2 regions of the Streptomyces sp. NPDC005266 genome follow, and region 2 is predicted to be linked to the other one. Evidence: riboswitches for the same ligand, from Rfam matches in the RefSeq annotation. Region 2 holds a riboswitch; the other holds the start of a gene.

Region 1 (14,529 bases), on a different contig from region 2:
CCACCGACGCGCAGATCGCCGGTTTCGCCGTCGCGCTGCGGGCCAAGGGCGAGACCGTGGCCGAGATGTCCGGGCTCGTCCGGGCCATGTACGAGCATGCCAAGGTGATCGAGGTGCCCGGGGCGACCGTCGACATCGTCGGCACCGGCGGCGACCGCGCCAGGACCGTCAATATCTCCACCATGTCCGCGCTGGTCGTCGCCGGCACCGGGGCGCGGGTCGTCAAGCACGGCAACCGGGCCTCGTCCTCGGCCAGCGGTGCCTCCGACGTGCTGGAGAAGCTCGGGGTCAATCTGGAGCTCAGCCCGCGGCGGGTGGCCGAGATCGCCGAGGAGGCGGGGATCACCATGTGCTTCGCGGTGAAGTTCCACCCGTCGCTGCGGCATGTCGCCCCCGCCCGTCGCGAGCTGGGCATCGCCACCCCGTTCAACTTCCTGGGCCCGCTGACCAACCCGGCGCGGGTGCGATGCCAGGCCACGGGCGTCGCGGACGCGCGAATGGCGCCGATCATGGCCAGTGTGCTGGCGGAGCGCGGCTCCTCGGCGCTGGTGTTCCGCGGCGATGACGGTCTGGACGAGCTGACGGTGACGTCGACCTCGCAGGTGTGGGTGGTCCGCGACGGCGTCGTACGCCAGGAGACGTTCGACCCGCGGGACATCGGGTTCGAGCTGGCCCCCGTGGAGGCGCTGCGCGGCGCGGACGCGTCGTACAACGCGGACGTGGCGCGGCGGCTGCTGGCGGGCGAGACGGGCCCGGTACGGGACGCGGTGCTCCTGAACTCGGCGGCGGCGCTCGTGGCGCTGGAGCCGGAGCCGGGCGACAAGCCGCTGGCGGAGCGGATCGCGGCGGGTGTGGCGCGGGCGGCCGAGTCGATCGACTCGGGGGCGGCGGGCAGCGCCCTGGAGCGGTGGGTGCTGGCGAGCAACGCGTGATCCGAAGGTCGTGCAGCAGCCCCTGTCCGGGATGCGGACAGGGGCTGCGTGCGTCGATCAGCCGATGGCATACTGCCGGCCAGGTCACGAGCGACAGCGACTACGGCCCCGGCCCGCTGTCCGGCAACCCTCCGTCCGTGGCGGGGTGCCCCGGGTGATGACCAGGCCGCAGGCAGCGAGGTCTGCGGCAAGCGCGGACCCCTCGCACTAGGGGTCCTGGTGGTCGAGGGAGTTCTTCCGTGATGCAGCGAATGCGCTAGGGCCGGACGGCCCGTTCCCTTTCGTTCCTTCCGCGCCCTGGCGGCAGATTCCGCCTGCGCGTCCGCATGCACGCCTTTTCGGCTTTTTCGGCATTCCCGGGAGAATTCGCCATGTCCGCTTTTTCGTCTGTTGCCACCTGCGAGCCGCTTCCCGTCCTCGGCAGCGATGTCCGCGTCCCCCTGGTCACCGGTGGCGAGGTGACGTATGCCGCGCTCGACTACGCCGCCAGTGCGCCCGCCCTGCGGCGCGTGTGGGACGACGTCGCCGCGTACGCCCCGTACTACGGAAGCGTGCACCGCGGGGCGGGCTATCTCTCCCAGCTGTCGACCGATCTGTTCGAGAACAGCCGTAAGGACGTCGCCGCCTTCCTCGGCTGCCGCGAGGACGATCAGGTCGTCTTCACCCGCTCGACCACGGACTCCCTCAACCTGCTGGCCGCCGTGGCGCCGCGGGGCACCGAGGTCTTCGTGTTCGAGACCGAGCACCATGCCTCGCTGCTGCCGTGGGAGCAGCGGGAGGACGTGCGGGTGCGCTACCTGAGCGCACCGCGCTCGCCGCGGCAGGCGGTGGAGACGCTGGAGAAGGCGCTGGCGGGCCGGGACGGCGGTGCGGCGCTGGTGTGTGTGACGGGTGCGTCGAATGTGACAGGTGAGCTGTGGCCGGTGCGAGAGCTGGCGGCGGTGGCGCATGCGCACGGCGCGCGGATCGTGCTGGACGCCGCCCAGCTCGCCCCCCATCATCCGGTGGACATCGCCGAGGCGGATGTCGACTGGGTGGCGTTCTCCGGACACAAGCTGTACGCGCCGTTCGGGGCGGGCGTGCTGGCCGGGCGGGCCGACTGGCTGCGGGAGGCGCGGCCGTACCTGGCGGGCGGCGGCGCGAGCCGCAAGGTCGCGCGGCGGGAGGATGGCGGGGTGGACGTCGAGTGGCACACCACCGCCGCCCGGCACGAGGCCGGTTCGCCGAATGTGATCGGGGTGTACGCGATCGCCTCGGCGTGCAAGGCGCTGTCCGAGGCCGGCTTCGAGGGGCTGGTCGCGCGCGAGCGCCAGCTCATCGAGACGGTGCGGCAGGGGCTGGCCGAGGTGCCCGAGGTGCGGGTGCTGTCCCTGTTCGGCGACGACGCTCCCCGGGTGGGAGTGCTCTCGTTCGTGGTGGAGGGCTGGAACAGCTCGCACTTCGCGGCGGCGCTCTCCGCGGAGTACGGCATCGGCGTGCGCGACGGCCTCTTCTGCGCGCATCCGCTGGTACGGACCCTGCTGGGCAGTGAACCCGAGGAGCCGGGCGAGTGCGGGGCGCCCGAGGCGGCGCCGGGGGAGCGTTCGCTGAACGCGATCCGGGTCAGCTTCGGCGCGGGCACCCCGGATGAGCATGTGGAGCGCTTCGTCCGCGCCGTGAAGGAACTGGTCCGGGACGGCGCCCGGTGGACCTACCGCACCGAGGACGGCCGCTGCGTCCCGGCGCGGGGCTGAAGCCCGGGGCCCAGGGGTGCGCTTCCTGGGCCCGGCTGTGCCCCAGGGCCCGGAAAGGGCCTGAGCGGTTACGGCGAAGTCAAGTGCTGATCCTTCTCCGCGTCACTGCAATGCCGGTGACTTTGCAGGCTTCCAAGGCATGCCGATCGGGGGCATCGCTTCAGGTCAGCGCCTCGCAAGCCCTACTAAGTCACCGGCATGGGCCTAGCTGTCGAGGCCGATGGCGAAGGCGGCCTCGAGGTCGTGCTGAGAGTACGTGCGGAAGGCGATGTGCGTCTCCGTCGAGGCGACCCCCGGCACCTTGCTGATCTGGCCCGGGATGATGTCCGCGAGATCGTCGTGCTGCGCGACCCGCACCATCGCGATCAGATCGTGCGCTCCGGTGACCGAATAGACCTCGCTCACGCCCTCGATCGCGGCGATCTTCTCGGCGATCTCCGGAATCCGGTCCACGCTGGTCTTGATGAGCACGATCGAAGTGATCACGGCTGGCTTTCTCCCTCGCTGGACCTGGCTGCGGCGCCCACTCTAGCCGTCCGCCCGAACCGGGCCCACGCGTAGAGAAATCCGAGCGTGAAGCCCACGAGATGGGCGAGGTAGGCGACGCCGGGGCGGTCGTCGGCCTCGCGGGCGGACATCCATTGGAGGGCGACCCAGAAGATCAGGACGACCCAGGCGGGGAAGCGCAGCGGCAGAAAGAACAAAAACGGGAAGAGGCTGGTCACCCGGGCCCACGGAAACAGCCACAGAAAGGCGCCGAGTACGCCGGAAATGGCCCCGGAGGCGCCGACCAGGGTCTGCGTGGAGTCGGCGTGCGCGGCGGCGTAGCCGAGCAGCGCGAGATAGCCGGTGGCGAGGTAGAAGAGAGCGAATTGGACTCGGCCCATGCGCTCTTCCGTCATAGCGCCGAAGACGTAGAGAAACAGCATGTTGCCGAGGAGATGCAGCCAGTTGCCGTGGACGAACAGCGCGGTCAGCGGGGTCAGCGGCTCGCCGGGGGTGCCGCTCCACAGGGCGCTCGGGACCACCCCCCAGCGCTCGAAGTACGCGGACTGCGCCTCGAGCAGCTTGCTTCCCGTGCCGTAGCCGGGATTGAGCCCGGAGGCCGGTCCCAGGACGAAGACCAGGCAGCACAGGGTGATGAGGGTGTACGTCATCAGGGGGCGGCCGGGCCCCGCGGACGTCTCGATCATGGTCAGATCATCGCGTACCCGGCACAACCTGCCCAGAGTGCCTCGCCGCGAGACGGGCCCGGCACAGGTCAGGGCTCAGGCCGTAGGGTTACAGGACGCCGATGAGTCCAGAAGCGAGGACGCGAGACGATGGCCGTTCCCCTGCCGACCGCCGAGACCCGCTGGCGCTGCACGCTGTGCGGCAATCTCACCCGATTCGACGTGACCCGCTCGACCAAGGCCGTGGAGTATGTGCACCTCGACCTGGCCGGGGAACCGAGAGTCGAGGAGCGCGAGGTGCTCAGTGAGACCATTGAGTCAGTGCGCTGCCGCTGGTGCAATGCGGTTGACCAGATCGAGCTGGTCGACCGCCCGGACACGAGCGCGAGCGCCTGAGAACGGAGCGATGACAGGTGGTGGACCGGACGGGCGGCCCCGGAGTGGCCGGTGACGCCGAGGGCGTCTCCGAGGCGCTCGACCGCCCCCTGCCGGAAGGGGTGCGGCGGCGTGTCGTGGCGCTCGTCGCGGACGCGTTCGGTGGTCTGACGGTCACCGAACTGCCACCTCAGCTGCGGCAGTACGCCCGATTCACCCCGACCCGCCGGGCGAAGTTCGCGGGGAACGCGATGGCCGCCGCGGTGGAGAGCGACCCCGTCTTCCGGCAGCGGATCGCGGAGCGGCTGCGGGAGACCCAGCCGGAGCTGGCCGAGGCGATCGAGGGCGGTTCGCCGCCCGCCGCGGCCGATCCGGTGGATGTCGCCGCGGTGGCGTATGTGCTGCGCCCGGTGGGCTGGGTCAAGCTGGTCGAGGCCGCCGGTGAGGAGGCCCAGCGGGCGTCCGCCGAGCGGGCCGGCGAGGAGGCGGCGCGTGAGCTGCAGCGGCTGCGCGACGAGCTCGCCGAGGCCAAGGCGGCGTCGCGCGGTGAGGCCGAGCGCGCCCGCGCCGAGCTGGACGCGGCGCGCAAGGAGAACGACGTGCTCCAGCGCAAGCTGCGGAGCGCACAGAGCGATGTGAAGCGGGGCGCGGCGGCGCTGCGCAAGGCCGAGGCCGAGTTGGACTCCGTACGGTCCGAGGCAGCCGCGCGGCAGGCGGCCGCGGACGGCGAGGCGCGCCGGCTGCGGGCCCGGCTCGCGGAGGCGGAGTCCGCGGTGGAGGCGAGCCGGCGGGCGGTGCGCGAGGGGCGCAGCGTGGAGGACATGCGGCTGCGGCTGCTGTTGGACACGGTGCTGGACGCGGCCCAGGGGCTACGGCGCGAACTGGCGCTGCCGCCCGCGTCGATGCACCCGGCGGACACGGTGGACGCGGTCGAGCCGGGGAAGATGACGCCGAAGGACATAGCGACCAGGGCGCTGTCGGAGACGGATCCGGCGCTGCTGGACCAGTTGCTCGCACTGCCGCAGGCGCATCTGGTGGTGGACGGCTACAACGTCACCAAGACCGGCTATCCGACGATGCCGTTGGAGAAGCAGCGGCTGCGGCTGCTGGGCGGTCTCGCGGTGCTCGCGGCCCAGACGGGGGCCGAGATGACCTGTGTCTTCGACGGGGCGGATCTGGCCACCCCGGTGCTGCTGGCCCCGCCGCGCGGGGTGCGGGTGCTGTTCAGCAAGCCGGGGGTGACCGCGGACGAGCTCATCCGGCAGCTGGTGCGGGCCGAGCCGCCGGGGCGGCCGGTGGTCGTGGTGTCGACCGATCGAGAGGTGGCCGACGGGGTTGCGCGCGCCGGAGCGCGCCCCGTGGCATCGGCCCTGTTGTTGAAGCGACTTGCGCGCACCTAAGGGGTGACCGCGGACGAGCTCGTCCGGCAGCTGGTGCGGGCCGAGCCGCCGGGGCGGCCGGTGGTCGTGGTGTCGACCGATCGAGAGGTGGCCGACGGGGTGGCGCGCGCCGGAGCGCGCCCCGTGGCATCGGCCCTGTTGTTGAAGCGACTTGCGCGCACCTAAGTGAAGTCTGATTATCAGCGCAGCGTCAAATGACCGTCACTGCCCGTGTGATATTTGTAAAAGATGCGCTCGAAGGGCCACTTTTTTGCCGTTGGGATTTGAACGGATCACGGCGGGGTCACTAAGGTCGGCTCGAACCTTCGCGCGGTTGATCATCCATCGGGGATGGCAGCGGAGGTACCGCCGAGTCCGCGCCCCCACGCGGAGCCGGGGATTCAACCCCCCAACTCCCGGTAGGCGGCTGGAGGAAGAAGGAGCTCGCCCCCGTGGCGTCCCACCGTCGACCCAAGCAGCCGAGCCGTACTCGGGTAACCGTCTTCACCGTGACCGCGGCTGCTGCCGTCGCCCTCACCTCCCAGGCCGCTCAGGCCGCTCCCAAGCAGGACAAGAAGGACGTCAAGGAGCAGGTCGACAAGCTCTACGAAGAGGCGGAGCAGGCGACCGAGAAGTACAACGGCGCCAAGGACAAGCAGGAGAAGCTGGAGAAGCAGGTCGGCGACCTCCAGGACAAGGTGGCGCGCGGCCAGGAGGAGCTGAACAAGCTGCGCGACGGCCTCGGCTCGATGGCCACCGCCCAGTACCGCACCGGCGGCATCGACCCCTCCGTCCAGCTGCTGCTCTCCTCCGACCCGGACACCTACCTCGAGAAGGCGTCCACCCTCAGCCAGCTGAGCGGCAAGCAGGCCCAGTCGCTGCGCAAGATCGCCGACAAGCAGCGCACGCTCAAGCAGCAGCGCGAAGAGGCGTCCACCAAGCTGCAGGACCTGGCGGACACCCGTAAGGCGCTGGGCAAGAAGAAGGACGAGATCCAGGGCAAGCTCGCCAAGGCCCGGGAGCTCCTGAACACCCTCACCGCCAAGGAGCGCGCCGCCCTCGCGGCCAAGGAGCAGGAGCGCGCCAACCGCTCCAGCCAGCGCGTGGACCTGGGCAACGAGGTGCCCGAGTCGGGGCGGGCCGCCGCCGCGCTCGCCGCCGCCAAGACCAAGATCGGCTCCCCCTACGTCTGGGGCGCGACCGGTCCGTCCTCCTTCGACTGCTCCGGCCTCACCGGCTGGGCGTACCAGCAGGCCGGCGTCCAGCTCCCGCGTATCTCGCAGGACCAGGCGAACGCCGGCACCCACATCGGCCGGGGCGAGCTCAAGCCCGGCGACCTGGTGCTCTTCTACGGCGACATGCACCACATAGGCCTGTACGCGGGCAACGGGCAGGTGTTGCACGCCCCCAAGCCCGGTGCCAGTGTGCGCTTCGAGGCGATGGACAACATGCCGTTCCAGTTCGGCGTGCGGATCTGATCCCAGTCTCCTCGCGAGAGCTGTGCCAACCGCCCCTTTCGGGCGAATCCCCCACACGTTCCGCTGACCCCCACCCCGTCGGTGACCTGCGTCTCCGGCGGGGTGTCAGTTTGTCTGCCCGCCCTTGCCCTTGGATCCGGCCCCAGCCGCACGGCTACTGTCTGCCGCGCAGGTCCCCTCAGCCTGCGGAAGGGAGTGCGGCTTCCCCATGTCGTCCGCTCGCCGCGCCTCGAAGCCCGGAAACCGCCGGGCCACCGTCTGGACCACCGCCTCGGCGGTCGCCGCGGCCTCCGCCGCCGCGCTGTGCACCGGGCAGGCCGGGGCCGAGCCGCATGACCCCGCGGACGGCCACCCGGCCGCCCGGTCCGCCGGCAGCCGCATCGACACGCTCTACGCCCAGGCCGAGCGGGCCACCGAGCGGTACAACGCGGCCCGGACGCGCGCCCATGACCTGCGCCACCAAGTGGAACGGCTCCAGGACCGCGTCGCCCGCGGCCAGGAGCGGGTCAACCGGATGCGGGTGGCGCTCGGCGCCCTCGCGGGCGGGCAGTACCGCACCGGCGGGTTCGACCCAGGTATCGCCCTGCTGCTCTCCGAGGACCCCGCCCACTACCTCGACAAGGCCGCCACGCTGGAGCGGATCACCAGTCGGCAGGCCGGCCGGCTGCGGGTCCTCAAGAGCGCCCAGCGCACCCTGCGCCAGGAGCGGGCGGAGGCCGCGGCCAAGCTGGTCAAGCTGGAGCACAGCCGCAAGGCCGTGGCCCGTCACAAGCGCGCCGTACAGCGCAAGCTGGCCACCGCGCGGCGGCTGGTCGGTGCGGTGCCGCAGGGGGAGCGGGACCCCTACGCACGCGCCTCCCGGGACGGGCGCGGCCCGCATGGCGTTCCCGGCGGTGTTCCCGGCGCGCCGGACCTGCCCCCGTCGTCGGGGTGGGCGGCCGCCGCGTTCGGCGCGGCGCGTGCGGCGGTCGGACTGCCATACGCCTGGGGACAGGCCGGGCCGACCGCCTTCGACTGCTCCGGGCTCACCCAGTGGGCCTACGCCCGCGCGGGGGTCGCCATTGCCCGCACCTCCCAGGAGCAGGCGCACGCCGGACAGCCCGTGCCGCTGTCCCAGGCCCGCCCCGGAGACCTGGTCGTCTACCGCTCCGACGCCAGCCATGTCGCGATGTACGCGGGCAACGGGCAAGTGATCCACGCGCCGTACCCCGGGGCGCGGGTCCGCTACGACCCTGTCGGCATGATGCCGATCTCTTCCATCACGCGCGTCTGAACCCGGCGCACGGGCTCGTACGATCTAACGCGTGACGAGACGGCGGAGGTCAGGCGGATGGCGGGCGACGCTGAGCCTGCCGCTGGTATGCGCGCTGTCCCTCGCCGCGCTGACCGGATGCGGCCACGTCGCCGCCCCCGACGACCCCGAGAGCCGGGACGGCCGGGCCGTGCAACGCATGCTCGACCGGCGAGCCGCGGCGATCCGCGACCGGGACGCGGGCGCCTACCTCGCCACCGTCGACCACGGCTCCGCCCGCTACCGGGCCGAGCAGCGGCGGGTCTTCACCCAGATGTCCGCCATCCCCCTTCGCTCATGGACCTACCGGCTCGTGCGCATCGGCGGCTTCCAGCCCGCCCTGGGCACCGGCCACCGCATCGCCGCGCAGGTCGAACTCCGCTACCGGCTCGCCGGCTACGACACCGCCCCGGTCATCTCCTCCCAGTACCTGACCCTCGCCCAGCGCGGCGGGCGGTGGTACGTCGCCTCCGACGACGGCGTGGTCGACGGCAAGCGCGCCACCGAACAGCTCTGGGAGCAGGGCGCGGTCGACGTCGTACGCGGCCGCCACAGCCTCGTGCTCGGCGTCGGCCAGGACCGCCGCCTGCTGCGCGCGGTCGCCGCCACCGCGGACCGCGCCGTGCCCGCCCTCGACCGCGTCTGGCCCCATGAGTGGGCCGGGCGGGTCGTGGTCCAGGTCCCCGCCTCGCTCAACCGGATGGCCGCCCTCCTGGGCGCCTCCGCCAATGGCTACCGGGGCATCGCCGCCGTCACCACGGGCGAGGTCGGCGGCGCCGGCGGCTCCGCCACCCCCGCCGACCGGGTCATCGTCAACCCCGAGGCGTACCAGATCCTCGGCGACTTCGGCCGCCGCGTCGTCATCACCCACGAGACCGCCCACGTCGCCACCCGCACCGCCACCACCGCCTCCACCCCGCTCTGGCTCTCCGAAGGCTTCGCCGACTGGGCCGGCTACCACGCCCCCGGCCGCACCCCACGCCAGATCGCCCCCGAACTCACCGCCTCCCTCGCCGCCGGCCACCCGCCCCGGTCACTTCCCCGCGACGACGACTTCCGCTTCGGCACCGGCCCCGACCGCCTCTCCCGCGCCTACGAACAAGGCTGGCTCGCCTGCCGCCTGATCGCCGACAAATGGGGTGGAAAGCGGCTGGTGCGGTTCTACCGGGCGGTGGGGGAGGCGCCGCAGCGGTCCGGGGCGGTGGAGTCGGCGCTGCGGGGGGTGCTGGGGGTGAGCCTCGAGGAGTTCACGGCGCTGTGGCGCGAGTACGTGAGGGCAGAGCTCGGCTGAGGGGCCGCCCCCCGGCTCTGATTGCGGCCCGGCGGCCCGGTGGCCCGGTGGCCCGGCGGTCCGGCGGCCCCGGTGGCCCCGGTGGCCCCGGCGGCCCCGGTGGCCCCGGCGGCCCCGGTGGCCCCGGTGGCCCCGGTGGCCCCGGTGGCCCCGGTGGCCCCGGTGGCCCCGGTGGCCCCGGTGGCCCGGTGGCCCCGGTGGCCCGGTGGCCCCGGTGGCCCGGCGGCCCCGGTGGCCCCGGTGGCCCGGTGGCCCGGTGGCCCGGTGGCCCGGTGGCCCGGTGGCCCGGTGGCCCGGTGGCCCGGTGGCCCGGTGGTCCAGTGGTCCGGCGGTCCGGCGGTCCGGTGGCCCGGTGGCCCGGTGCGGGTGGTGTGCGCCTGCGGCGAGCGGAGCCCCGCCCCGCCCCTTCCCAAAGCCGAGGGCCAGCCCCCGAGCCCGCTGGGGCCCCGCCCCTGGACCCTGCTGGGTGGTTGTACGCGCGAGTACGTGAGGGCAGAGCTCGGCTGAGGGGCCGCCCCCGGCTCTGATTGCGGCCCGGTGGCCCGGTGGCCCGGTGGCCCGGTGCGGGTGGTGTGCGCCTGCGGCGAGCGGAGCCCCGCCCCGCCCCTTCCCAAAGCCGAGGGCCAGCCCCCGAGCCCGCTGGGGCCCCGCCCCTGGACCCTGCTGGGTGGTGTACGCCTGGGCCCCGTCCGGGGCTGCGGCCCTGGATCCCGCACGGGGCTTCGCGTCCAGCCCCCGCTCCTCAGACGCCGGAGCGGCAAAGTCCAGCCCGTCCGGCGACCCCGGACACGCCCGAAGGGCGTCCGGGGTCCTGGGGTGTTGCGACGACCACTAGAACCGAAGGGCGTGGGGCGGGGCCGGCCCGCGCCGGGGTGCGGGGCGGAGCCCCGGTTTCGGGAAGGGGCGGGGTGGGGGATTGACCCGCGCGCCACCCCCAGCCGGTACTGTCGGCCCCGATGGACAAGACCCTGCTCGTGACCAACGACTTTCCGCCCCGCCCCGGCGGCATCCAGGCGTTCCTGCACAACCTCGCGCTGCGCCTCGACCCGGCGAGGATCGTCGTCTACGCGTCCACCTGGAAACGCGGCCAGGAGGGCGCCGAGGAGACCGCGCGCTTCGATGCCGAGCAGCCGTTCACCGTCGTGCGGGACCGTACGACGATGCTGCTGCCCGCCCCGCGGGTCACCCGCCGAGCGGCCGCGCTGCTGCGCGAACACGGCTGCTCCTCGGTGTGGTTCGGGGCCGCGGCCCCGCTGGGCCTGATGGCCCCGGCGCTGCGGAAGGCGGGCGCCCGGCGGCTGGTGGCGACCACGCATGGGCATGAGGCGGCCTGGGCGCAGCTTCCCGCCTCGCGGCAGCTGCTGCGGCGGATCGGTGAGGGCACGGACACGATCACTTACCTCGGCGAGTACACCCGCTCCCGGATCGCCGCCGCCCTGGACCCCCGCGCCGCCGCGCGGATGGTCCAACTCCCGCCCGGCGTGGACGAGAAGACGTTCCACCCCGGCTCGGGCGGCGAGGAGATCCGGGCCCGGCTGGGGCTGGCGGACCGGCCCGTCGTGGTGTGCGTATCGCGGCTGGTGCCGCGCAAGGGGCAGGACACGCTGATCGAGGCCATGCCGGCGATCCTGCGGCGAGTGCCGGACGCCGTACTGCTGATCGTCGGCGGCGGCCCGTACGCCAAGGATCTGCGCAGGCTGGCGGAGACGACTGGGGTGGCCGATTCCGTACGGTTCACCGGACCCGTCCCCTGGGAGGAGCTGCCCGCCCACTACGGCGCGGGCGATGTGTTCGCCATGCCGTGCCGCACCCGCCGTGGCGGGCTGGACGTCGAGGGGCTCGGCATCGTCTACCTGGAGGCGTCCGCGACCGGGCTGCCGGTCGTCGCGGGCGACTCGGGCGGCGCGCCGGACGCGGTGCTGGAGGGGGAGACGGGCTGGGTCGTGCCGGGCGGCTTCGCCGAGCAGAGCGCCGAGCGGATCGTGGCGCTGCTGGAGGACCCGGAGCTACGGCGGCGGATGGGCGAGCGGGGCCGCGCCTGGGTCGAGGAGCGCTGGCGCTGGGACCTCCTGGCGGAACGGCTGCAGACCCTGCTGTGAACCACCTCGCTCGGCCGGATCCGGTGGCCCAGCTGGGAGTCCGCCTGGCCGGGAGCGCCGAGAGCCGAGTTCCGGCGGGGCCAGCCGGGGTCAGGGGCGAAGCCGGCCCTCCGGCTTCGCCCCTGACCCCCGGCGAAGCCGGCTCTCCGCGAGATGCCCTGGCACGGGGCGACGCGGCGGCTCCCGGGCCGACGGCGGAGCCCCGTCGGGGGCCGCAGGGTCCGGACAAAGCCCGGAGCCCGCAGGGTCCGGACGAAGCCTGGAGCCGCTCTTGGGGCCGCCGGGGCCCGGGCACCCGTACGCGGCTGTGGCTGAGCGGGGCCACGGGGGCGAAGCCCCCGTACGGGGGCTGGGCGACAGCCCAGACCCCCATCCGCCTCAGCCGTTGTAGATGGCCTCGATCTCCTGGGAGAAATCCTTCGCCACCACATTCCGCTTCAGCTTCAGCGACGGCGTCACATGCCCCGAGTCCTCCGTGAACTGCGTCGGCAGGATGCGGAACTTCCGCACCGACTCCGCCTTCGACACCGCCGCGTTCCCGTCGTCCACCGCCGTCTGGATCTCGGCCAGCATCTCCGGGTCCTCCCGCAGCTCGGCCGCGGTCACACCCTCCGGCTTGCCGTGCTCGGCCGCCCAGCGGGGCAGGAACTCCTCGTCGATGGTGATCAGCGCGCCCACGAAGGGCCGACCGTCGCCGACGACCATGCACTCGGCGACCAGGGCGTGGGCCCGGATGCGGTCCTCGATCACCGCCGGGGCGACGTTCTTGCCGCCCGCGGTGATGATGATTTCCTTCTTGCGGCCGGTGATGGTGAGGTAGCCGTCCTCGTCGAGGGTGCCGACGTCCCCGGTGTGGAACCAGCCGTCGGACAGCGCGTCGGCCGTCGCCGAGGGGTTGTTCCAGTACTCGGTGAAGAGGTGCTCGCCGTGCAGCAGCACCTCGCCGTCGTCGGCGATACGGACCACCGTGCCCGGCATCGGCTGGCCGACGGAGCCGATCTTCTGCCGGTCCCAGGGGTTGAAGGTGGTGGCCGCACAGGTCTCCGTCAGGCCGTAGCCCTCCAGCACGGTGAAGCCGATGCCCCGGTAGAAGTGGCCCAGCCGGGCGCCGAGCGGTGCGCCGCCGGAGATGGCGTGGGTGGCACGGCCGCCGAGCACGTCCCGCAGCTTGCTGTAGACGAGCCGGTCGAAGACCTTGTGCTTGAACTTGAGCCCGAACGAAGGACCGCCCGGGGCGTCCAGCGCCTTGCTGTACGCGATGGCGACGTCGGCGGCCTTGTCGAAGATCTTGCCCTTGCCGTCGGCCTGGGCCTTCGCCCGCGCCGAGTTGAAGACCTTCTCGAAGACGCGCGGCACGCCCAGCACCAACGTGGGCCGGAACGCGCCGAGTTCCTCGGTGAGTGACTTCACGTCCGGCACATGCCCGATCTTGATCGGCGCCAGCACCGCACAGATCTCCACCAGCCGTCCGAAGACATGCGCCTCCGGGAGGAAGAGCAGTACCGAACCCTCACCGGTGTTGAAGATCGGCTTGAGCCGGGCCACCGCGTTGCCGCACTCGGCGAAGAAGCTGCGGTGCGAGAGCACGCACCCCTTGGGACGGCCAGTCGTACCGGAGGTGTAGACGATGGTGGCGGGGGAGTCGGCGTTGGCAAGCGAGGAGCGCTCGTCCACCACCTCGTCCGGAAGCTCCGCGCCCAGCTTCCGCAGTGCCTCGATGGCGTCGCCCTCGATCCGCCAGACGTGCTGAAGACCGGGCAGGGCGTCCCGTACGGCCTCGACGGCGGCCTCGTGCACCCCCGTCTCGACCAGGGCGGCGACCGCGCCCGAGTCGCTGAGGATCCACTGGACCTGCTCCGGTGAACTCGTCTCGTACACCGGCACGGTGATGCCGCCCGCGCTCCAGATGGCGAAGTCGAGCAGCGTCCACTCGTAGCGGGTGCGCGACATGAGGCCGACCCGGTCGCCGGGCGAGACGCCCGCGGCGATCAAGCCCTTGGCGGCGGCGCGCACCTCTGCGAGGAACTCTCTCGCGGTGACGTCCTCCCACCGACCGTTGACCTTGCGGCCGACCACAGCGACATCCGGGTGCTGTGCGGCATTGCGTCGGATGAGATCCGTCAGATTCCCGTCGGACGGAACCTCGTAAAGGGCCGGAAGGCTGAACTCGCGCAAGACTGCTGCTCCTCGTGGGGGCGCCGGCGCCGCTACAGGGCATGGGGGTGGGGGAGAGAGGTTGGACGGCCCGGACGTTACTCGCGGGTATGGCTTCCGGGATAGGGGTTTGTGCTCAGATGTTTGATGCGTCACACACCGCCCTCGTGCAGTCCGCAGACTAATCGACTGAAGCCACGACCCGAAAGTAACCGCAGGTAGACGCGGGTCAGCGCAGTCCGATCACCTTACGGACGGCTGGCTGTAGGTCTTAGGGTGACACGCATGCGAGTCCACGTGGTGAGCGACGTGCACGGCAACAGTGAGGACCTCGAAAAGGCGGGCGACGGTGCCGACGCCCTGCTCTGTCTGGGTGACCTCGTCCTCTTCCTCGACTACGCCGACCACTCCCGCGGGATCTTCCCCGATCTCTTCGGCGTCGAGAACGCCGACCGCCTCGTCGAGCTGCGCACCGCCCGCCGGTTCGAGGAGGCCCGCGAGCTCGGCGACCGGCTGTGGGACGGGCTCGACCGCCGCGCGGCCATCGAGTCCGCCGTCCGCCGGCAGTACGCCGAACTTTTCGCCGCGTTCCCCACTCCGACGTATGCCACATACGGCAACGTCG
Region 2 (14,529 bases):
CCTCCGCCGTCGCCTCGACGTCGTACGGGTTGACCACCAGCGCGTCCTCGCCCAGCTCCGCGTATGCCCCGGCCTCCCGCGAGAGCACCAGCGCGCATCCCTGCTCGGAGACGACCGGCACCTCCTTGGCCACCAGATTCATCCCGTCCCGGATCGGGTTGACCAGCGCCACGTCGGCCAGCCGGTAGGCCGCGAGGGAGCGCGCGAAGTCGTCCTTCACATGCAGGGCGACCGGCTGCCAGCCGGCCGTGCCGTACTCCGCGTTGATTTCGTCCGCGAGCAGCCGCACCCGCTCGGTGTAGTCGCGGTAGACCGCGAGGTCCTGGCGGGAGGGGTAGGCGAAGGCCACATGGACCACGCGCTCGCGCCACTCGGGGCGGGTCTCCAGCAGCCGCCGATAGGCCAGCAGCCCCCGGACGATGTTCTTGGACAGCTCGGTACGATCCACCCGGACGATCGACTTCCGGCCGGGCCCGATCTGCGCCCGCAGGGCCGTGAGCCGCTCCTCGACATCCGCCTGCCGCGACCGCTGCCGGAGGAAGTCCCCGTCCGCGCCCAGACCGTGCACCCCGAGCCGGGTCTCCCGCCCCTCGAACCGCACCGCCGCCGCGCCGCCGTCCTCGCGGACGACCTCCGCGCCCAGCACCGCCGCGCAGCAGTCGGCGAAGGCCGTGGCCCAGCGCTCGGTGAGAAACGCGGCGCGGTCGCCGCCCAGGATGCCGCGCAGCACCTGCGCCGCCACCGCGTCCGGCAGGAGCCGGTAGTAGTCCGGCGGCGCCCACGGCGTGTGCGAGAAATGGCCGATCCGCAGATCGGGCCGGCGCTCGCGGAGCATCCCCGGCACCAGCGCCAGGTGGTAGTCCTGCACCAGCACGACGGCGCCGTCGGTCGCCTCCTGGGCGAGCGCGTCGGCGAAGGCCGCGTTGTACCTCTCGTAGGCGGCCCACTGGACGCCGAACTCGGCGTCGAAGGCCGGCTCGACGGGGGTCTGGTAGAGCAGATGGTGGATGAACCACAGCACCGAATTGGCGATGCCGTTGTACGCGGCGGCGAAGATGTTCGGCGCGATGTCGAGCATCCTGACCTGCTGCCCGCCGGTGTCGCCGGGGTTTAGATGGCCGCTTCCGGCGCGCCGGGCGGCTTCGCGGTCGCCGTCGCCGAGCGCCGCGCACACCCACACCGCGCCCGCGTCCGGGGCGATCGCGCTGAGGCCGGAGACCAGCCCGCCGCCGCCGCGCTTGGCGGTGAGCGAGCCGTCCTCGCCCAGCGTGTACGAAACCGGGCCGCGGTTGGAGGCGACGAGGATCGGTGCAGTCCGGGAGACTCCCATGTCGCGAGCCTAGCCATGTGGCGCCGCGCGCAAACATACGTACGGTTCGTTGCCCCGTAGGAGCGACGCCCGAGCGACCCCGGCCTACGGATGCCGCCAGCCGCGCTCCGCCAGCCGCTCAGCCAGCCGGCCAGCCGTGCTCGGCCAGCCGCTCAGCCAGCCGGCCAGCCGTGCTCGGCCAGCCGTGCTTCGCCAGCCGGCCAGCCGCTCGGCCAGCCGTGCTTCGCCAGCCGGCCAGCCGTGCTCGGCCAGCCGCTCGGCCGCGCTCCGCCAGCCGCTCGGCCGCGCTCTGCCAGCCGCGCTTCGCCAGCCGCGCTCTGCCAGCTGCTCGGCCAGCCGCTCTGCCAGCCGCTCTGCCAGCCGCTTCGCCAGCCGGCCAGCCGCGCTTCGCCAGCCGGCCAGCCGCTCGGCCAGCCGCGCTTCGCCAGCCGCGCTTCGCCAGCCGGCCAGCCGCTCGGCCAGCCGCGCGCCGCCAGCCGCTCTCCGCCAGCCGCTCGGCCGCGCCCGACCAGCCGCGCTCCGCCAGCCGGCCAGCCGCGCTCTGCCAGCCGCTCGGCCGCGCTCCGCCAGCCGCTCCGCCGTAAACCGCTGCCGCCCCGCTACGTCGCCCGCCGTGCCGCGCGCATATGGGCGACCGCCCCGCTACGCCGCTCGCCGCGCCTCGTACTCCGGGATCTCGATCATCGGCGGCCGCTCCTCCGTGTCCACGGCCGTAGTCCGCGGCTCGAAGCCGTTCTCGCCCCGGTCGAACTGGGTCAGCCGCGGCCGCACCAAGTGGCCGCGCGCCAGCCGCAGCTGTGCGGTGCGGTAGATCGCCGCCGCCATCCGGCCCAGCGCCTGACCGTCCTGGTGGCGGTGTTTGCGTACGCCGATGTCCACCTGGGCGAGGGCGTCGAGCCCGACCGTGTGCAGCGCGTCGACCAGCAGTCCCAGCTCGACTCCGTAGCCGACCGGGAAGGGCAGCCGCTCCAGCAGGGAACGGCGCGCCGCGTACTCGCCGCCCAGCGGCTGGACGAAGCCGGCCAGCTGCGGCCAGTGCAGATTCAGCAGCGGCCGGGCGACCAGCTCGGTGACCCGTCCACCCTGGCCCGCGGCTTCGCCGAGCGGCCGGTCGTACATGCCCTTGACCAGCTGCACCCCGGGATCGGTCAGCAGCGGGCCGATGATCCCCGAGACGAAGCGGGGATCGAATTCCCGCAGGTCGGCATCGATGAAACAGACGATCTCGCCGCTGGTGGCCAGCAGCGAGCGCCACAGCACCTCGCCCTTGCCGGGCAGCGCGGGCAGCCGGGGCAGCACCGAGTCGCGGTGCACGACTCTCGCGCCCGCCGCCGCGGCGACCTCGGCCGTACGGTCCGTCGAACCGGAGTCCACCACCACCAGCTCGTCGACGAGTGGCACCGCCTGGCTCATCAGCTCGCGGCGGATCGCCCCGGCGATCTCGCCGACCGTCTCCTCCTCGTTCAGGGCGGGCAGCACGACGCTCACGGTCGTCGCCGTGTCGCGCTTCGCGGCCAGCAGGCGGCCCAGCGGACGGTCCTCGGCGGACCAGGAGCGGTGCTCCAGCCAGCGCTCCACCTCATCCAGCACCTGTTTTCTCTCCCTGCTGTGATGCATCTCGCGGTTCGGACGGCTATCTCAACCATCAGGGCCTTCGGTTACAGTCTTGAACAACGCACGTGGCCGTCGTATGTCGGGGTCGTCGTGCGCATAAATGCCCGGGCTCGGCCCGCGGCCATACCGCTCATCCAGAGGGGCAGAGGGAACGGCCCGTTGAAGCCCCGGCAACCCTCCAGCTGGTCCTGCTTTCGCAGCGGGGCTGCCAGCTCGGGAAGGTGCCAATTCCGGCTCGTGGCGAAATGCGTCCCGAGGAAGATGAGGAGAAAGGGCCTCGCCTCCATGGCTGTGCAATCTGTCGAAAGCTCAACCACTTCTGCTGCCACTTCCAGTGATTCCAGCGTTACCGGCACTTCCGACTTCTCCGGTTCTTTCGGCCCCGCCGTCGCCCTGTCCTGCCGGGAGTGCGGTGAGCGTTTCGACCTCGGCCCGATCTTCGCGTGCGAGGCGTGTTTCGGGCCGCTCGAGGTCGCGTACGACCTGCCGAGCGGCGACCCGGAGGGGCTGCGTCGGCAGATCGAGGCCGGTCCCGACAACATCTGGCGCTACGCCCCCCTTCTGCCGGTCCCGGCCGACGTCGCGGCCACGCCCAGCCTGAACCCCGGCTTCACCAAGCTGGTCAAGGCCGACAACCTCGCCCGTGAACTCGGTGTCACCGGCGAGCTGCACATCAAGGACGATTCCGGCAACCCCACCCACTCCTTCAAGGACCGGGTCGTGGCCATCGCCGTCCAGGCCGCTCGCGCCTTCGGCTTCACCACCCTCTCCTGCTCCTCCACCGGCAACCTCGCCGGCGCGGTCGGCGCGGCCGCCGCCCGCGCGGGCTTCCGCTCCTGCGTCTTCATCCCACACGACCTGGAGGCCGGCAAGGTCGTGATGGCCGCCGTCTACGGCGGGGACCTGGTCGGCATCGAGGGCACGTACGACGACGTCAACCGCTTCTGCAGCGAGCTGATCGGCGACCCGGTCGGCGAGGGCTGGGGCTTTGTCAACGTCAATCTGCGCCCGTACTACGGCGAGGGGTCCAAGACCCTGGCGTACGAGATCTGCGAGCAGCTCGGCTGGCGGCTGCCGGACCAGATCGTCATCCCGATCGCCTCGGGCTCCCAGCTCACCAAGATCGACAAGGGGCTGAAGGAGCTCATCGCGCTCGGGCTGGTCGAGGACAAGCCGTACAAGATCTTCGGCGCCCAGGCCGAGGGCTGCTCCCCGGTCTCCGCCGCCTTCAAGGCGGGTCACGATGTCGTACGGCCGCAGAAGCCGAACACCATCGCCAAGTCGCTGGCCATCGGCAACCCGGCGGACGGCCCGTACGTCCTCGACATCGCCCGTCGCACCGGCGGCGCCGTGGAGGACGTCAACGACGAGCAGGTTGTCGACGCGATCAAGCTGCTGGCCCGCACCGAGGGGATCTTCGCGGAGACCGCCGGCGGGGTGACCGTCGGCGTGACGAAGAAGCTGATCGAGGACGGGCTTCTCGACCCGACCCTCACCACCGTCGTGCTCAACACCGGTGACGGCCTCAAGACCCTCGACGCGGTGGCCCCCACCACCGGACCCTCCGCCATCATCCGCCCCACCCTTGACTCGTTCCGAGAGGCTGGCCTCATATGAGCGTCAACGTTCGCATCCCGACCATCCTGCGCACCTACACCGGCGGCCGGGCCGAGGTCAGCGCCGAGGGCGCGACCCTCGCCGAGGTCCTGGCGGACCTGGAGAAGAACCACCAGGGCATCTCGGCCCGCGTCCTGGACGACACCGGCAAGCTGCGCCGCTTCGTCAACGTCTACGTCAACGACGACGACGTCCGGTTCGCCGACGGCCTGCACACCGCCACGCCGGACGGCGCCGGGGTCTCGATCATCCCGGCGGTCGCGGGCGGCTGCTGACCTCGGATCACCCCCTGGTGATCGCCCGATCACCCCCTCACCTTTGGAATCGCCCCGTCCAGGGAGAAGCGGACGGGGCGATTCCGTCTGTGGAATCGCGATACAGTTGCCCCGCTTCTCCAATGACCCCGCCGCTGGCACCACATATGAGAACTCGTCAACTTGTGTGCAAAGCGTGAGCACGATTTGTCGGGTTGGCGCCCTATGCCCGGCCCGGCTTGCCCGAACTTCGCGGGGATTCTCCACCTTTTACCGATCGGCCATGCCCAGAATTCTCGTCCGATTGACCTGTTGCAGAGGGCGTTGGGACGGATACATTCAGCGGCGGTCGACGCGTTCCGGCGCACACCCTCCATGACCGGGGGGTGAGGTCTGACCCGGGTCCGCGGAGTGCGGTCCTGCGCAAGGGCCAGTAATAGGGGAGTTAGGAATGGCTCAGGGCACCGTCAAGTGGTTCAACGCGGAGAAGGGGTACGGCTTCATCGCGGTCGACGGTGGTGCGGACGTGTTCGTCCACTACAGCGCGATCCAGATGGACGGTTACCGCACCCTCGAGGAAGGCCAGCGGGTCGAGTTCGAGATCTCGCAGGGCCAGAAGGGCCCGCAGGCGGACATGGTCCGCGTGGCCGTAGGCTGACGCGCCGACGCGAGGCAGCTGACTGAAGTGTCGAAGGGCCCGCCCCCCTTGGGGGTGCGGGCCCTTCGGCGTATGCGCGCCACCCTGCCGTTCCTCTCCTTCTGTGCCCCCTTGACCCCTTCGGGCGCTTGCACTCTCATGGGTCGAGTGCTAATCATTGGCGTTAGCACTCTGACGTTGAGAGTGACAGAAGGACCGGGTCGGTGAGGCCCGTCCGGCCATACGGGGCAAGGAACCGTTGGTCGGCAGGCCGTCCGTCGCGGGCGCCAGCGCGGTCCGGAGCAATCCACCCCGTCTTGGGAGGACCACTTCACATGGCCAAGATCATCGCGTTCGACGAGGAGGCGCGGCGCGGCCTCGAGCGCGGGATGAACCAGCTCGCCGACGCCGTCAAGGTCACCCTCGGCCCCAAGGGCCGTAACGTCGTCCTCGAGAAGAAGTGGGGCGCCCCCACGATCACCAACGATGGTGTGTCCATCGCCAAGGAGATCGAGCTCGAGGACCCGTACGAGAAGATCGGCGCCGAGCTGGTCAAGGAGGTCGCGAAGAAGACGGACGACGTCGCCGGTGACGGCACGACGACCGCGACCGTCCTCGCCCAGGCGCTGGTCAAGGAAGGCCTGCGCAACGTAGCCGCGGGCGCCAACCCGATGGCTCTCAAGCGCGGCATCGAGAAGGCCGTCGAGGCCGTCTCCGCCCAGCTGCTCGAGCAGGCCAAGGACGTGGAGACCAAGGAGCAGATCGCCTCCACCGCCTCCATCTCCGCCGCCGACACCCAGATCGGCGAGCTCATCGCCGAGGCGATGGACAAGGTCGGCAAGGAAGGTGTCATCACCGTCGAGGAGTCGCAGACCTTCGGTCTCGAGCTTGAGCTCACCGAGGGCATGCGCTTCGACAAGGGCTACATCTCCCCGTACTTCGCGACGGACATGGAGCGTATGGAGGCGTCGCTCGACGACCCGTACATCCTGATCGTCAACTCGAAGATCTCCAGCGTGAAGGACCTCCTCCCGCTGCTGGAGAAGGTCATGCAGTCGGGCAAGCCGCTGCTGATCATCGCCGAGGACGTCGAGGGCGAGGCCCTGGCCACCCTGGTCGTCAACAAGATCCGTGGCACCTTCAAGTCCGTCGCCGTCAAGGCCCCGGGCTTCGGTGACCGCCGTAAGGCCATGCTCGGCGACATCGCCATCCTCACCGGTGGCACCGTCATCTCCGAGGAGGTCGGCCTCAAGCTGGAGAACGCGACGCTCGACCTGCTCGGCCGCGCCCGCAAGGTCACCGTCACCAAGGACGAGACCACCATCGTGGACGGCGCCGGCGACCCGGAGCAGGTGCAGGGGCGGGTCAACCAGATCCGCGCCGAGATCGAGTCCTCGGACTCGGACTACGACCGTGAGAAGCTCCAGGAGCGCCTCGCGAAGCTGGCCGGTGGCGTGGCGGTCATCAAGGCCGGTGCCGCGACCGAGGTCGAGCTCAAGGAGCGCAAGCACCGCATCGAGGACGCGGTGCGCAACGCCAAGGCCGCCGTCGAAGAGGGCATCGTCGCCGGTGGTGGCGTCGCCCTGCTGCAGACCGTCTCCGTGTTCGAGAAGCTCGAGCTCGACGGCGACGAGGCCACCGGTGCCCAGGCCGTGCGCCTGGCGCTCGAGGCCCCGCTGAAGCAGATCGCGGTCAACGCCGGCCTCGAGGGCGGCGTCGTGGTGGAGAAGGTGCGCAACCTGACCCCGGGCCACGGCCTCAACGCCGCGACCGGCGAGTACGTCGACCTGATCGCCGAGGGCATCATCGACCCGGCCAAGGTCACGCGCTCCGCGCTGCAGAACGCCGCGTCGATCGCCGCGCTGTTCCTGACCACCGAGGCCGTCATCGCCGACAAGCCGGAGAAGGCCGCCGCGGCGGGCGCTCCGGGCGGCATGCCGGGCGGTGACATGGACTTCTGATCGGCAGATCCCCCGGGATCTCTCGCCGGTCGGTCGAACCGTCCAGGACGTCGGGGCGGCACCCTCTCAGGGGTGCCGCCCCGACGGCGTTGTGTGCGTCTTCCGTGTTATGTGCCGGCTTCCGTCAGCCGACCGCGGCCACGAGTCAGCCCGCCGCGGCCTCGAGTCAGCCGCCTGCGGCCTCGAGGGCGGTGCGCAGATGCCCGTTCGCCTCGCCGAGCAGCTTCTCGGCCGTCGGTGCGTCCACCCCGCCGAGAATGGTGAGGATGGCGTTCTTCGCCTCGCCGTCCGTGGCCTCGAGCGCGCTCTCGATCCGCTGGTCCGAGGCGCCGGTCGCCAGGGAGACGATCCGGTGCGAGCGCGCGCGCAGCTTCTCGTTCGAGGCGCGTACGTCGACCATCAGATTCCCGAACGTCTTGCCCAGCCGGATCATGGTGATGGTCGAGAGCATATTGAGGACCAGCTTCTGCGCCGTCCCCGCCTTCAGCCGGGTCGAGCCGGTGAGCAGCTCCGGGCCGACGACGACCTCGATGCCGTGGTCGGCCGCCGCGGCGAGCGCCGAGCCGGCGTTGCACGACAGCCCGACGGTGAGCGCGCCATGGCGCCGTGCGTGCTCGACCGCCCCCACGGCGTACGGGGTACGGCCGGAGGCGGAGACGCCCACGACCGTGTCCTTCACGCCGACCCCGATCCGGTCGAGATCGGCGGCGGCCAGCTCCGCGCTGTCCTCCGCCCCCTCGGCCGAAGTCACCACGGCGCCCGGCCCGCCCGCGATCACCCCGACCACCTGGTCCGGCCGGGTGTTGAAGGTCGGCGGGCACTCGCTCGCGTCGAGCACCCCGAGCCGTCCGGCGGTGCCCGCGCCCGCGTAGATCAGCCGGCCGCCGCGGGACATGCGCTCGGCGATGCCGTCGATGGCGGCTGCGATCCCGGGGAGCTGGGTGGCGACGGCGGCGGGGACGGCGGCGTCCTCCGCGTTCATGATGCGGGCGATCTCGACGGTCTCGAGCCGGTCGATCTCGGCGAGCTCGGGGCGGAATGCCTCGGTGGTGAGCGTGTTCAGCTGGGCGCGCAGCTGTTCCTGGTCAGCGGCGGGAGTCATGCGAAGCGGGCTCTTTCCAGTACGGGGGTCGGGGCGGGGGTCGTGGCGGGGTCCGGCCCGGTCGGCGAGGGCCAGCTCGGTCGGCGAGGGCCGGGCCGGTCGGCGAGGGTTGGGCCGGTTGGCGAGGGTTGGGGCGGTCGGCGGGGTCCGGCCCGGTCGGCGAGGGCTGGGGCGGGTCGGCGAGGGCTGGGTCGGTCAGCGAGGGCCGTGGCGGTGGTCATGCCGGTGGGCGAGGGCTTCGTACGAGGCCGACAGCGCGGGCGCGGCGGCCTCGTACGTACGCTGCGCCACACCTATGAAGAGGCAGTCCACGACGAGAAGTTGACTGGTGCGGCTGGACATGGCCGCCGGGCGCAGCTCGCTCTCGCGCGCGGTCGAGGTCGTGAGGACGAAGTCGGCGTACTGGGTGACCTCGCCGTCCGGCCGCCCGGTGATCGCGACGGTGGTCGCACCACGCTCGAAGGCGACGCGCAATGGCTCGATGACGTCCGTAGTACGGCCGGAGTGGGTGATCGCGATGGCGACGTCCCCGGAGTGCAGCTGCACGGCATTGGTGACCGCGAGGTGTGGATCGGCGTGGGCATGGGCTATCAGCCCGATGCGCAGCAGCTTCTGGACGAGGTCCTGGCCGACGAGGTTCGACGCGCCCACCCCGTACACATCGATCCGGCGGGCGGCGGCCAGCGCCGCGACGGCCGCCTCGACCTGGCCGGTGTCGAGCCCGGCGGCGGTGTCGGCCAGACACTGCTGCTCCTCGTGCGCGAGCTTGGCGACGACATCGGGGATCGGATCGTCCACCGCGATGTCCGCCGTGACGGCCGGGGCCCGGCCCGCCGCCTGCTGCGCGGCCAGCGCGGCGAGCGCGAGCCGCAAATCGCGGTAGCCGGGGTAGCCGAGTAGCCGGGAGGTGCGGACGACCGTGGCTTCACTGGTACCCGTCCGCTCGGCGAGCCCGGTGACGGTGAGCGCCGCACAGCCGGCCGGATCGCCCGCCACTGCTTCGGCGACGCGCTGCATGGAGCGGGTCATGGAGGGAGCCAACGTGCGGACCTTGGCCGCGAGCGCGGCCGGTGCGGGCGGGGTGGCCGCGGGCGGAGACTGTGCGGGCATGAAAGTTTCCTTCAGTTTGCTGCTCATCTTTGAAAGCTATTTCCAGCCATGGTGTCGGTCAACCTTCCGCGCGGCCGCGTGTGCGGGAAGGTGGCGTGTGCGGGAAGGTCGCGTGTGCGGGAAGGCGGCGTATGAGTGGGACGTGCGTGGGAAGGCGCAGTAAGGATGCAAAGGTGACAATGGGACCCATGAAGCTCGAACACGCCCTGCACGCGGCCCGCGCCCTCGTTCTGGCCGACCTCGCCGCGGGAGAAGTCGCCCAGGCCGACATCGTCTCGCTGGTCGAGGACGCGATCGCGCACCGGCGGTGGTGGGTCGAGCAATGGCCCGAGGGCGCCGAATACGTCGCGGGCCTGGTCGCCCAGGACGTCCAGGACGCCCTGCTGGAGCGCTACGGACGCTGGCCGCTGTGCCCCGTCTGCACCCGGGGCGGCGACCTCCACGCCCTCGACGTGGAACCCGAGTTGGGCCCGGACCCGCACTGGGTGTGCGGCAAGACCGCGGTCGCGGTGGCACGGGTGGGGTCGCTCGGGACCACCCTCTGATGGCGGTCCTCATCGACCCCCCGTCCTGGCCGGGCCACGGACGGATGTGGTCGCACCTGGTAAGCGACGTCTCGTACGACGAACTCCACGCCTTCGCGGCCCGCATCGGCGCGCCCCTCCGCGGCTTCGACCGGGACCACTACGACGTGCCGAGCGAGCTGTATGAGGCGGCGGTGGGGGAGGGCGCGGTCGAGGTCGGCAGCAAGGAACTGGTGCGGCGGCTCACGGCGGCAGGCCTGCGGCGCGCGAAGGGCCGGGCGGCGTCGGCGTAAGGGATCGAGCCGGGTGGGGGCGCGGGCGTAAGGACGTGGGGCGCCGGTTGTGGCCGGGCGTCAGGACATGGGCGCGTCAGGACATGGGGGCGTCAGGACGTGGGGCGCCGGGTGTGGGGGCCCGGGGGCGTCGGCGCAAGGGGCCGGGGTCGCTCAACGCGCGGCGCGCGGTGACTCCACGTCCGACACGGCACCGACACCGGCATCGGCGCCGGTACCGACACCGGCATCGGCACCGGCATCGGCACCGGCGCCGGTACCGGCACTGGGATCGGCACTGGCACTGGCACCGGCCGCCGACCCGGTGATCACACGGGAGGTCGCATCCGCCCGATGCAGTCGGGAGGCGACCACCGTCGTCCCCACGGCCGTCGCCGCGAGCGCCGCGCCCGTCCAGGCCACCGCTGGATAGCCCCAGCCCGCGTCGATGACGAGCCCGCCGAGCCAGGGGCCCACCGTATTGCCGATGTTGAACGCGGAGGTCGTGGTGGCGCCGGCCAGCGTCGGGGCGGCGTTCGCGACGTTGAACATCCGGGCGTTGAGCGCGGGCGCGGTGAAGAAGGCGGTGAAGCCGAGCAGCAGTGCCAGGGTCACGGCCGCCACCGGACTGTGCGCGGTCAGCGCCAGCAGGCTCAGCACGACGGTCGAGGCGGTGATGCCCCCGATCATCGTGCCGAAGAGGTGGGCGTCCGCGATCCGTCCACCGATCACCGTACCGAGCAGCGCGCCGACCCCGAACAGCGCCAGCACGGTCGGCACCCAACTCTCCGCCAGCCCCGCCACGTCCGTCAGCAGCGGCGCCAGATACGAGAACAGACAGAACACCGCGCCCCCGCTGAGCGCCGTACCGGCCAGCGCCAGCCACACCTGCCGGTCGCGGTAGATCCCCAGCTCGGCCCGCAGCCGCGGCCGGTCCTCACCCGTCGGCACCCCCGTACGCGGTACGAGCGCGACCACCCCGACCAGCCCGAGCGCCGACAGCCCGGCCACCGCCCAGAAGGCGGCCCGCCACCCCGCGTGCTGCCCGAGAAATGCCCCCGCGGGCACCCCCGCGATGTTCGCGATGCTCAACCCGCCGACCATCACCGCCATCGCCCGAGCCCGCGCGCCCATCGGCACCAGCGACACCGCCACGGCCGCCCCCACCGCCCAGAACCCCGCACAAGCGAGCGCACTCACCACCCGAGACGCGAACAACACCCCATACGCCGGCGCCAGCGCCCCCGCGATCTGCCCGAGCCCGAACACTCCCAGCAAGGCGATCAACGTCGTCCGCCGCGGCAACCGCAATGTCGCCGCGGCCAGCACCGGAGCCCCGACCACCATCCCGATCGCGAACGCCGAGACGAGCAGCCCGGCCTCCGGAATCGACACCCCCATGTCCCGGGCGATGGGCTGCAGCAGCCCGGACAGCATGAACTCGGACGTGCCCAGCGCGAAGACGGACAGACCGAGGACATAGACGGCGACGGGCATGCGGGGGCGGGCGCGCTCGGCAGGGGAAGGCATGCCAGGCACAACGCCGCCCGGGTGTGACGTCATTCCTCCGGGTGGGACCGGGACCGGAGTTCCGGATTTCCGAACATTCACTCGATGAGGTGGTGTGGTGTGTGACCTGGAGTGATCACACTGAGTGAGGGGAGAAAGTGGGTGTGAGCCTGCCGAGGGGAGGCGGGAGTTGAGCGCATCACTGGGGGTGATCGCAATGACGGGGGATACCACCAACGCCGACGAACTGAAGCGGCCACTGGACCGCTCTCTGAACGGCCCGGGAACGCCGGACGAATGGGCCGCCTATCTGGCCATCACACCGCCGGGCCCGGAGACCGCGTCGGTGCTGCCGGTGCTGGACGCGGAGAAGCTGTCCCACACCGGCCGCATCGACGCACTCAAGGCCCTTGAGCGGCACACCGCCTGGATTCAGGCCCAACAGGCCCACATCCTGGCGGCTCTGGAGGCGGACGCGCAGGATGCCTTACCTGCGGGCGTATGGGGCCGCGACGCGGAGGGCGGGTGGAACTTCGCGTGCGAAGAGGTGGCCTGTGCCCTGAAACTCTCGGGCACCACGGCAGCCAAGCGCCTGGAGGTGGCCCGCGAGCTGGACCGCCATTACCCGACCACGCTGGGGCTGCTGGAGCGGGGCGTGATCTGCTACATGCAGGCCGTGGCCGTCACCGAAGCCTGCGCCGTCCTTGACCCCGAGGTGGCAGGCCAGGTCGAAGCGGCGCTGGTGGAGAAGATGCCGGGCATGGCCACCGGTCAGACCCGCCGAGCCCTGGCACGGGAGATCGTACGAGCCGACCCACACGGCGCTGAGCAACGCCACCAGGCCCGCAAGCGCGCACGCCAGATGGTCCACTACCCGCAGGACGACGGCATGGCGATGTGGGGCGCGATCCTTCCCGCCGAACAGGCCGCCGCCATGACCCAGGCCGTCGACGCCCACGCCGCCACCCTGGCCGATGACGGCCGGACGCTGGAGCAGAAGCGGGTGGACGCCCTGTTCGACCTGGTGGTCCACCAGGCCGGAGGCGGCACCCCAGCTCCGACCGGGCGTTCGGCGGCGGTCGTTCAGGTCACCGTCCCGCTGGATGTCCTGATCGGGGACAGCGACGATCCGGCCCAGCTCAAGGGCTACGGACCCATCACCGCCGGCCAGGCCCGAGACATCGCCTTCGCCGAAGGCACGACGTGGCGCCGCCTGATCATCGAGCCCAAGACCGGGATGCTCATCAAGACCGACCCCACCACGTACAAGCCCACCGCCGAAGCCGAACGCCACGTCATCGCCCGCGACGCCTACTGCACCTTCCCGACCTGCCGAATGCCCGCCCACCGCTGCGACCTGGACCACGTCGAGCCGTTCAACCACGACAAGCCATCAGCAGGAGGCCAGACAACCCCGGAAAACCTGGGCCCGCTCTGCAGACGCCACCACCTGATGAAGACCCACCACCCCGGCTGGTCCCTGGAGCGCGATGCCAGCACCGGTATCGCCACCTGGACCGCACCCACCGGTCACACCTACATCAACCGGCCCCATGACTACCGCGATTGACTGACTTCAGTGCTGTGGTTGGTGGCTGTTGTCGCTGCGGTCGGTGGCCGTCGTCGGGCCGTCCATCGGTGCCGGGCTCGTCGTACGCGAGGAGCCATCCGTCAGCCGTCCGCCCCTGCTCTCGGCGATCCGCAACGCGTCCGTCAACGCCTCGATCAGCCGGTGGGCCAGGAAGCGGAGTTCGCCGCTGCTCGCCTTGTCCTCGTCGAGAAGTGTCCGAGCGTGGTCGAGTAGTTGGGCACCCATACCGAGTTGCAGGGCCTCGATCTGGTCTGCCTTCCGGCTCAACGGGCTGTCACTGCCGGCAGCGGCCAGATAGCACGGCTTGCCGTCAGGGCTGGACCACGGCAGGAGGCGTAGGCGGTTCATGTCATCAGCTCCACTCGGTTCCTGGAGACCCGACGGGCGGGCACCGTGTGTAGTCAATTGCTCACCAGGGCAACGCGGTTGCCCATAGAATGAGGCGCCTTGAGGCGCAGTCTGCAAGTCGGCGACCTGCGAGGACGCTGGGCTGAGATCACATAGCGAGAGGTCATGGCGTTGGATGAGACGATCAATTCCGCGCACTTGAATCCGCTCCAGCGCTTCGGGCGTGACGTCAAGCAGGTGCGTCTCGCCCGCAAGCTCACGCAGAAGCACCTCGGCCAGGCCGCCGGCTACTCCGAGGCGTACGTCAGCCGGGTCGAGGCCGGGAAGCTCCTGCCCAGACCGAGTGAGAAGTTCGCCAAGGGCTGCGACACCGCCTTCGGGACGGGTGAGTTGTTCGCAGGCATGCTCCGCAGGATCGACGAGGGCGACCACCCTTCGTGGTTCGTCCCCTATCTCAACCTGGAGCGGAAGGCTTCTCGCGTACTGGACTACTCCGCGAACCTGGTGATCGGCATTCTTCAGACGGAGGAGTACGCCCGGGCCATCTTCCGCGCGTACTTCTCACGGGAAGAGGCCGAGGTGATCGAGGGTAAGGTCGCGGCGCGGCTTCGACGGCGTGAGGTGTTCGAGCGGGATGTTCCGCCGTTCCTGTGGGTCATC

The links. A riboswitch is a leader RNA that binds a small molecule or an ion and turns the genes downstream of it on or off. The one in region 2 is predicted to bind S-adenosylmethionine.
Region 1: another riboswitch for S-adenosylmethionine. It lies ahead of ABZU99_RS12775 (aminotransferase class V-fold PLP-dependent enzyme); the one in region 2 lies ahead of thrC (threonine synthase).

Annotation. Positions count from the first base shown of each region.
Region 1 covers NZ_JBEXHC010000005.1:325,282-339,810, reverse strand. The annotation lists gene trpD (anthranilate phosphoribosyltransferase) at 1-932, shown strand, start outside; SAM riboswitch class IV at 1,015-1,132, shown strand; gene ABZU99_RS12775 (aminotransferase class V-fold PLP-dependent enzyme) at 1,304-2,665, shown strand; gene ABZU99_RS12770 (Lrp/AsnC ligand binding domain-containing protein) at 2,870-3,151, opposite strand; gene ABZU99_RS12765 (rhomboid family intramembrane serine protease) at 3,148-3,858, opposite strand; gene ABZU99_RS12760 (hypothetical protein) at 3,988-4,233, shown strand; gene ABZU99_RS12755 (NYN domain-containing protein) at 4,251-5,612, shown strand; gene ABZU99_RS12750 (NlpC/P60 family protein) at 6,044-7,069, shown strand; gene ABZU99_RS12745 (NlpC/P60 family protein) at 7,278-8,342, shown strand; gene ABZU99_RS12740 (hypothetical protein) at 8,374-9,651, shown strand; gene ABZU99_RS12735 (glycosyltransferase family 4 protein) at 10,608-11,750, shown strand; gene ABZU99_RS12730 (AMP-dependent synthetase/ligase) at 12,129-13,925, opposite strand; gene ABZU99_RS12725 (metallophosphoesterase) at 14,190-14,529, shown strand, end outside.
Region 2 covers NZ_JBEXHC010000007.1:311,944-326,472, reverse strand. The annotation lists gene ABZU99_RS17090 (trehalose-6-phosphate synthase) at 1-1,330, opposite strand, end outside; gene ABZU99_RS17085 (glucosyl-3-phosphoglycerate synthase) at 1,973-2,920, opposite strand; SAM riboswitch class I at 3,072-3,212, shown strand; gene thrC (threonine synthase) at 3,230-4,561, shown strand; gene ABZU99_RS17075 (MoaD/ThiS family protein) at 4,558-4,836, shown strand; gene ABZU99_RS17070 (cold-shock protein) at 5,267-5,473, shown strand; gene groL (chaperonin GroEL) at 5,788-7,413, shown strand; gene murQ (N-acetylmuramic acid 6-phosphate etherase) at 7,580-8,515, opposite strand; gene ABZU99_RS17055 (MurR/RpiR family transcriptional regulator) at 8,711-9,652, opposite strand; gene ABZU99_RS17050 (hypothetical protein) at 9,814-10,170, shown strand; gene ABZU99_RS17045 (DUF4031 domain-containing protein) at 10,170-10,442, shown strand; gene ABZU99_RS17040 (Cmx/CmrA family chloramphenicol efflux MFS transporter) at 10,596-11,951, opposite strand; gene ABZU99_RS17035 (DUF222 domain-containing protein) at 12,148-13,500, shown strand; gene ABZU99_RS17030 (hypothetical protein) at 13,507-13,869, opposite strand; gene ABZU99_RS17025 (helix-turn-helix transcriptional regulator) at 14,035-14,529, shown strand, end outside.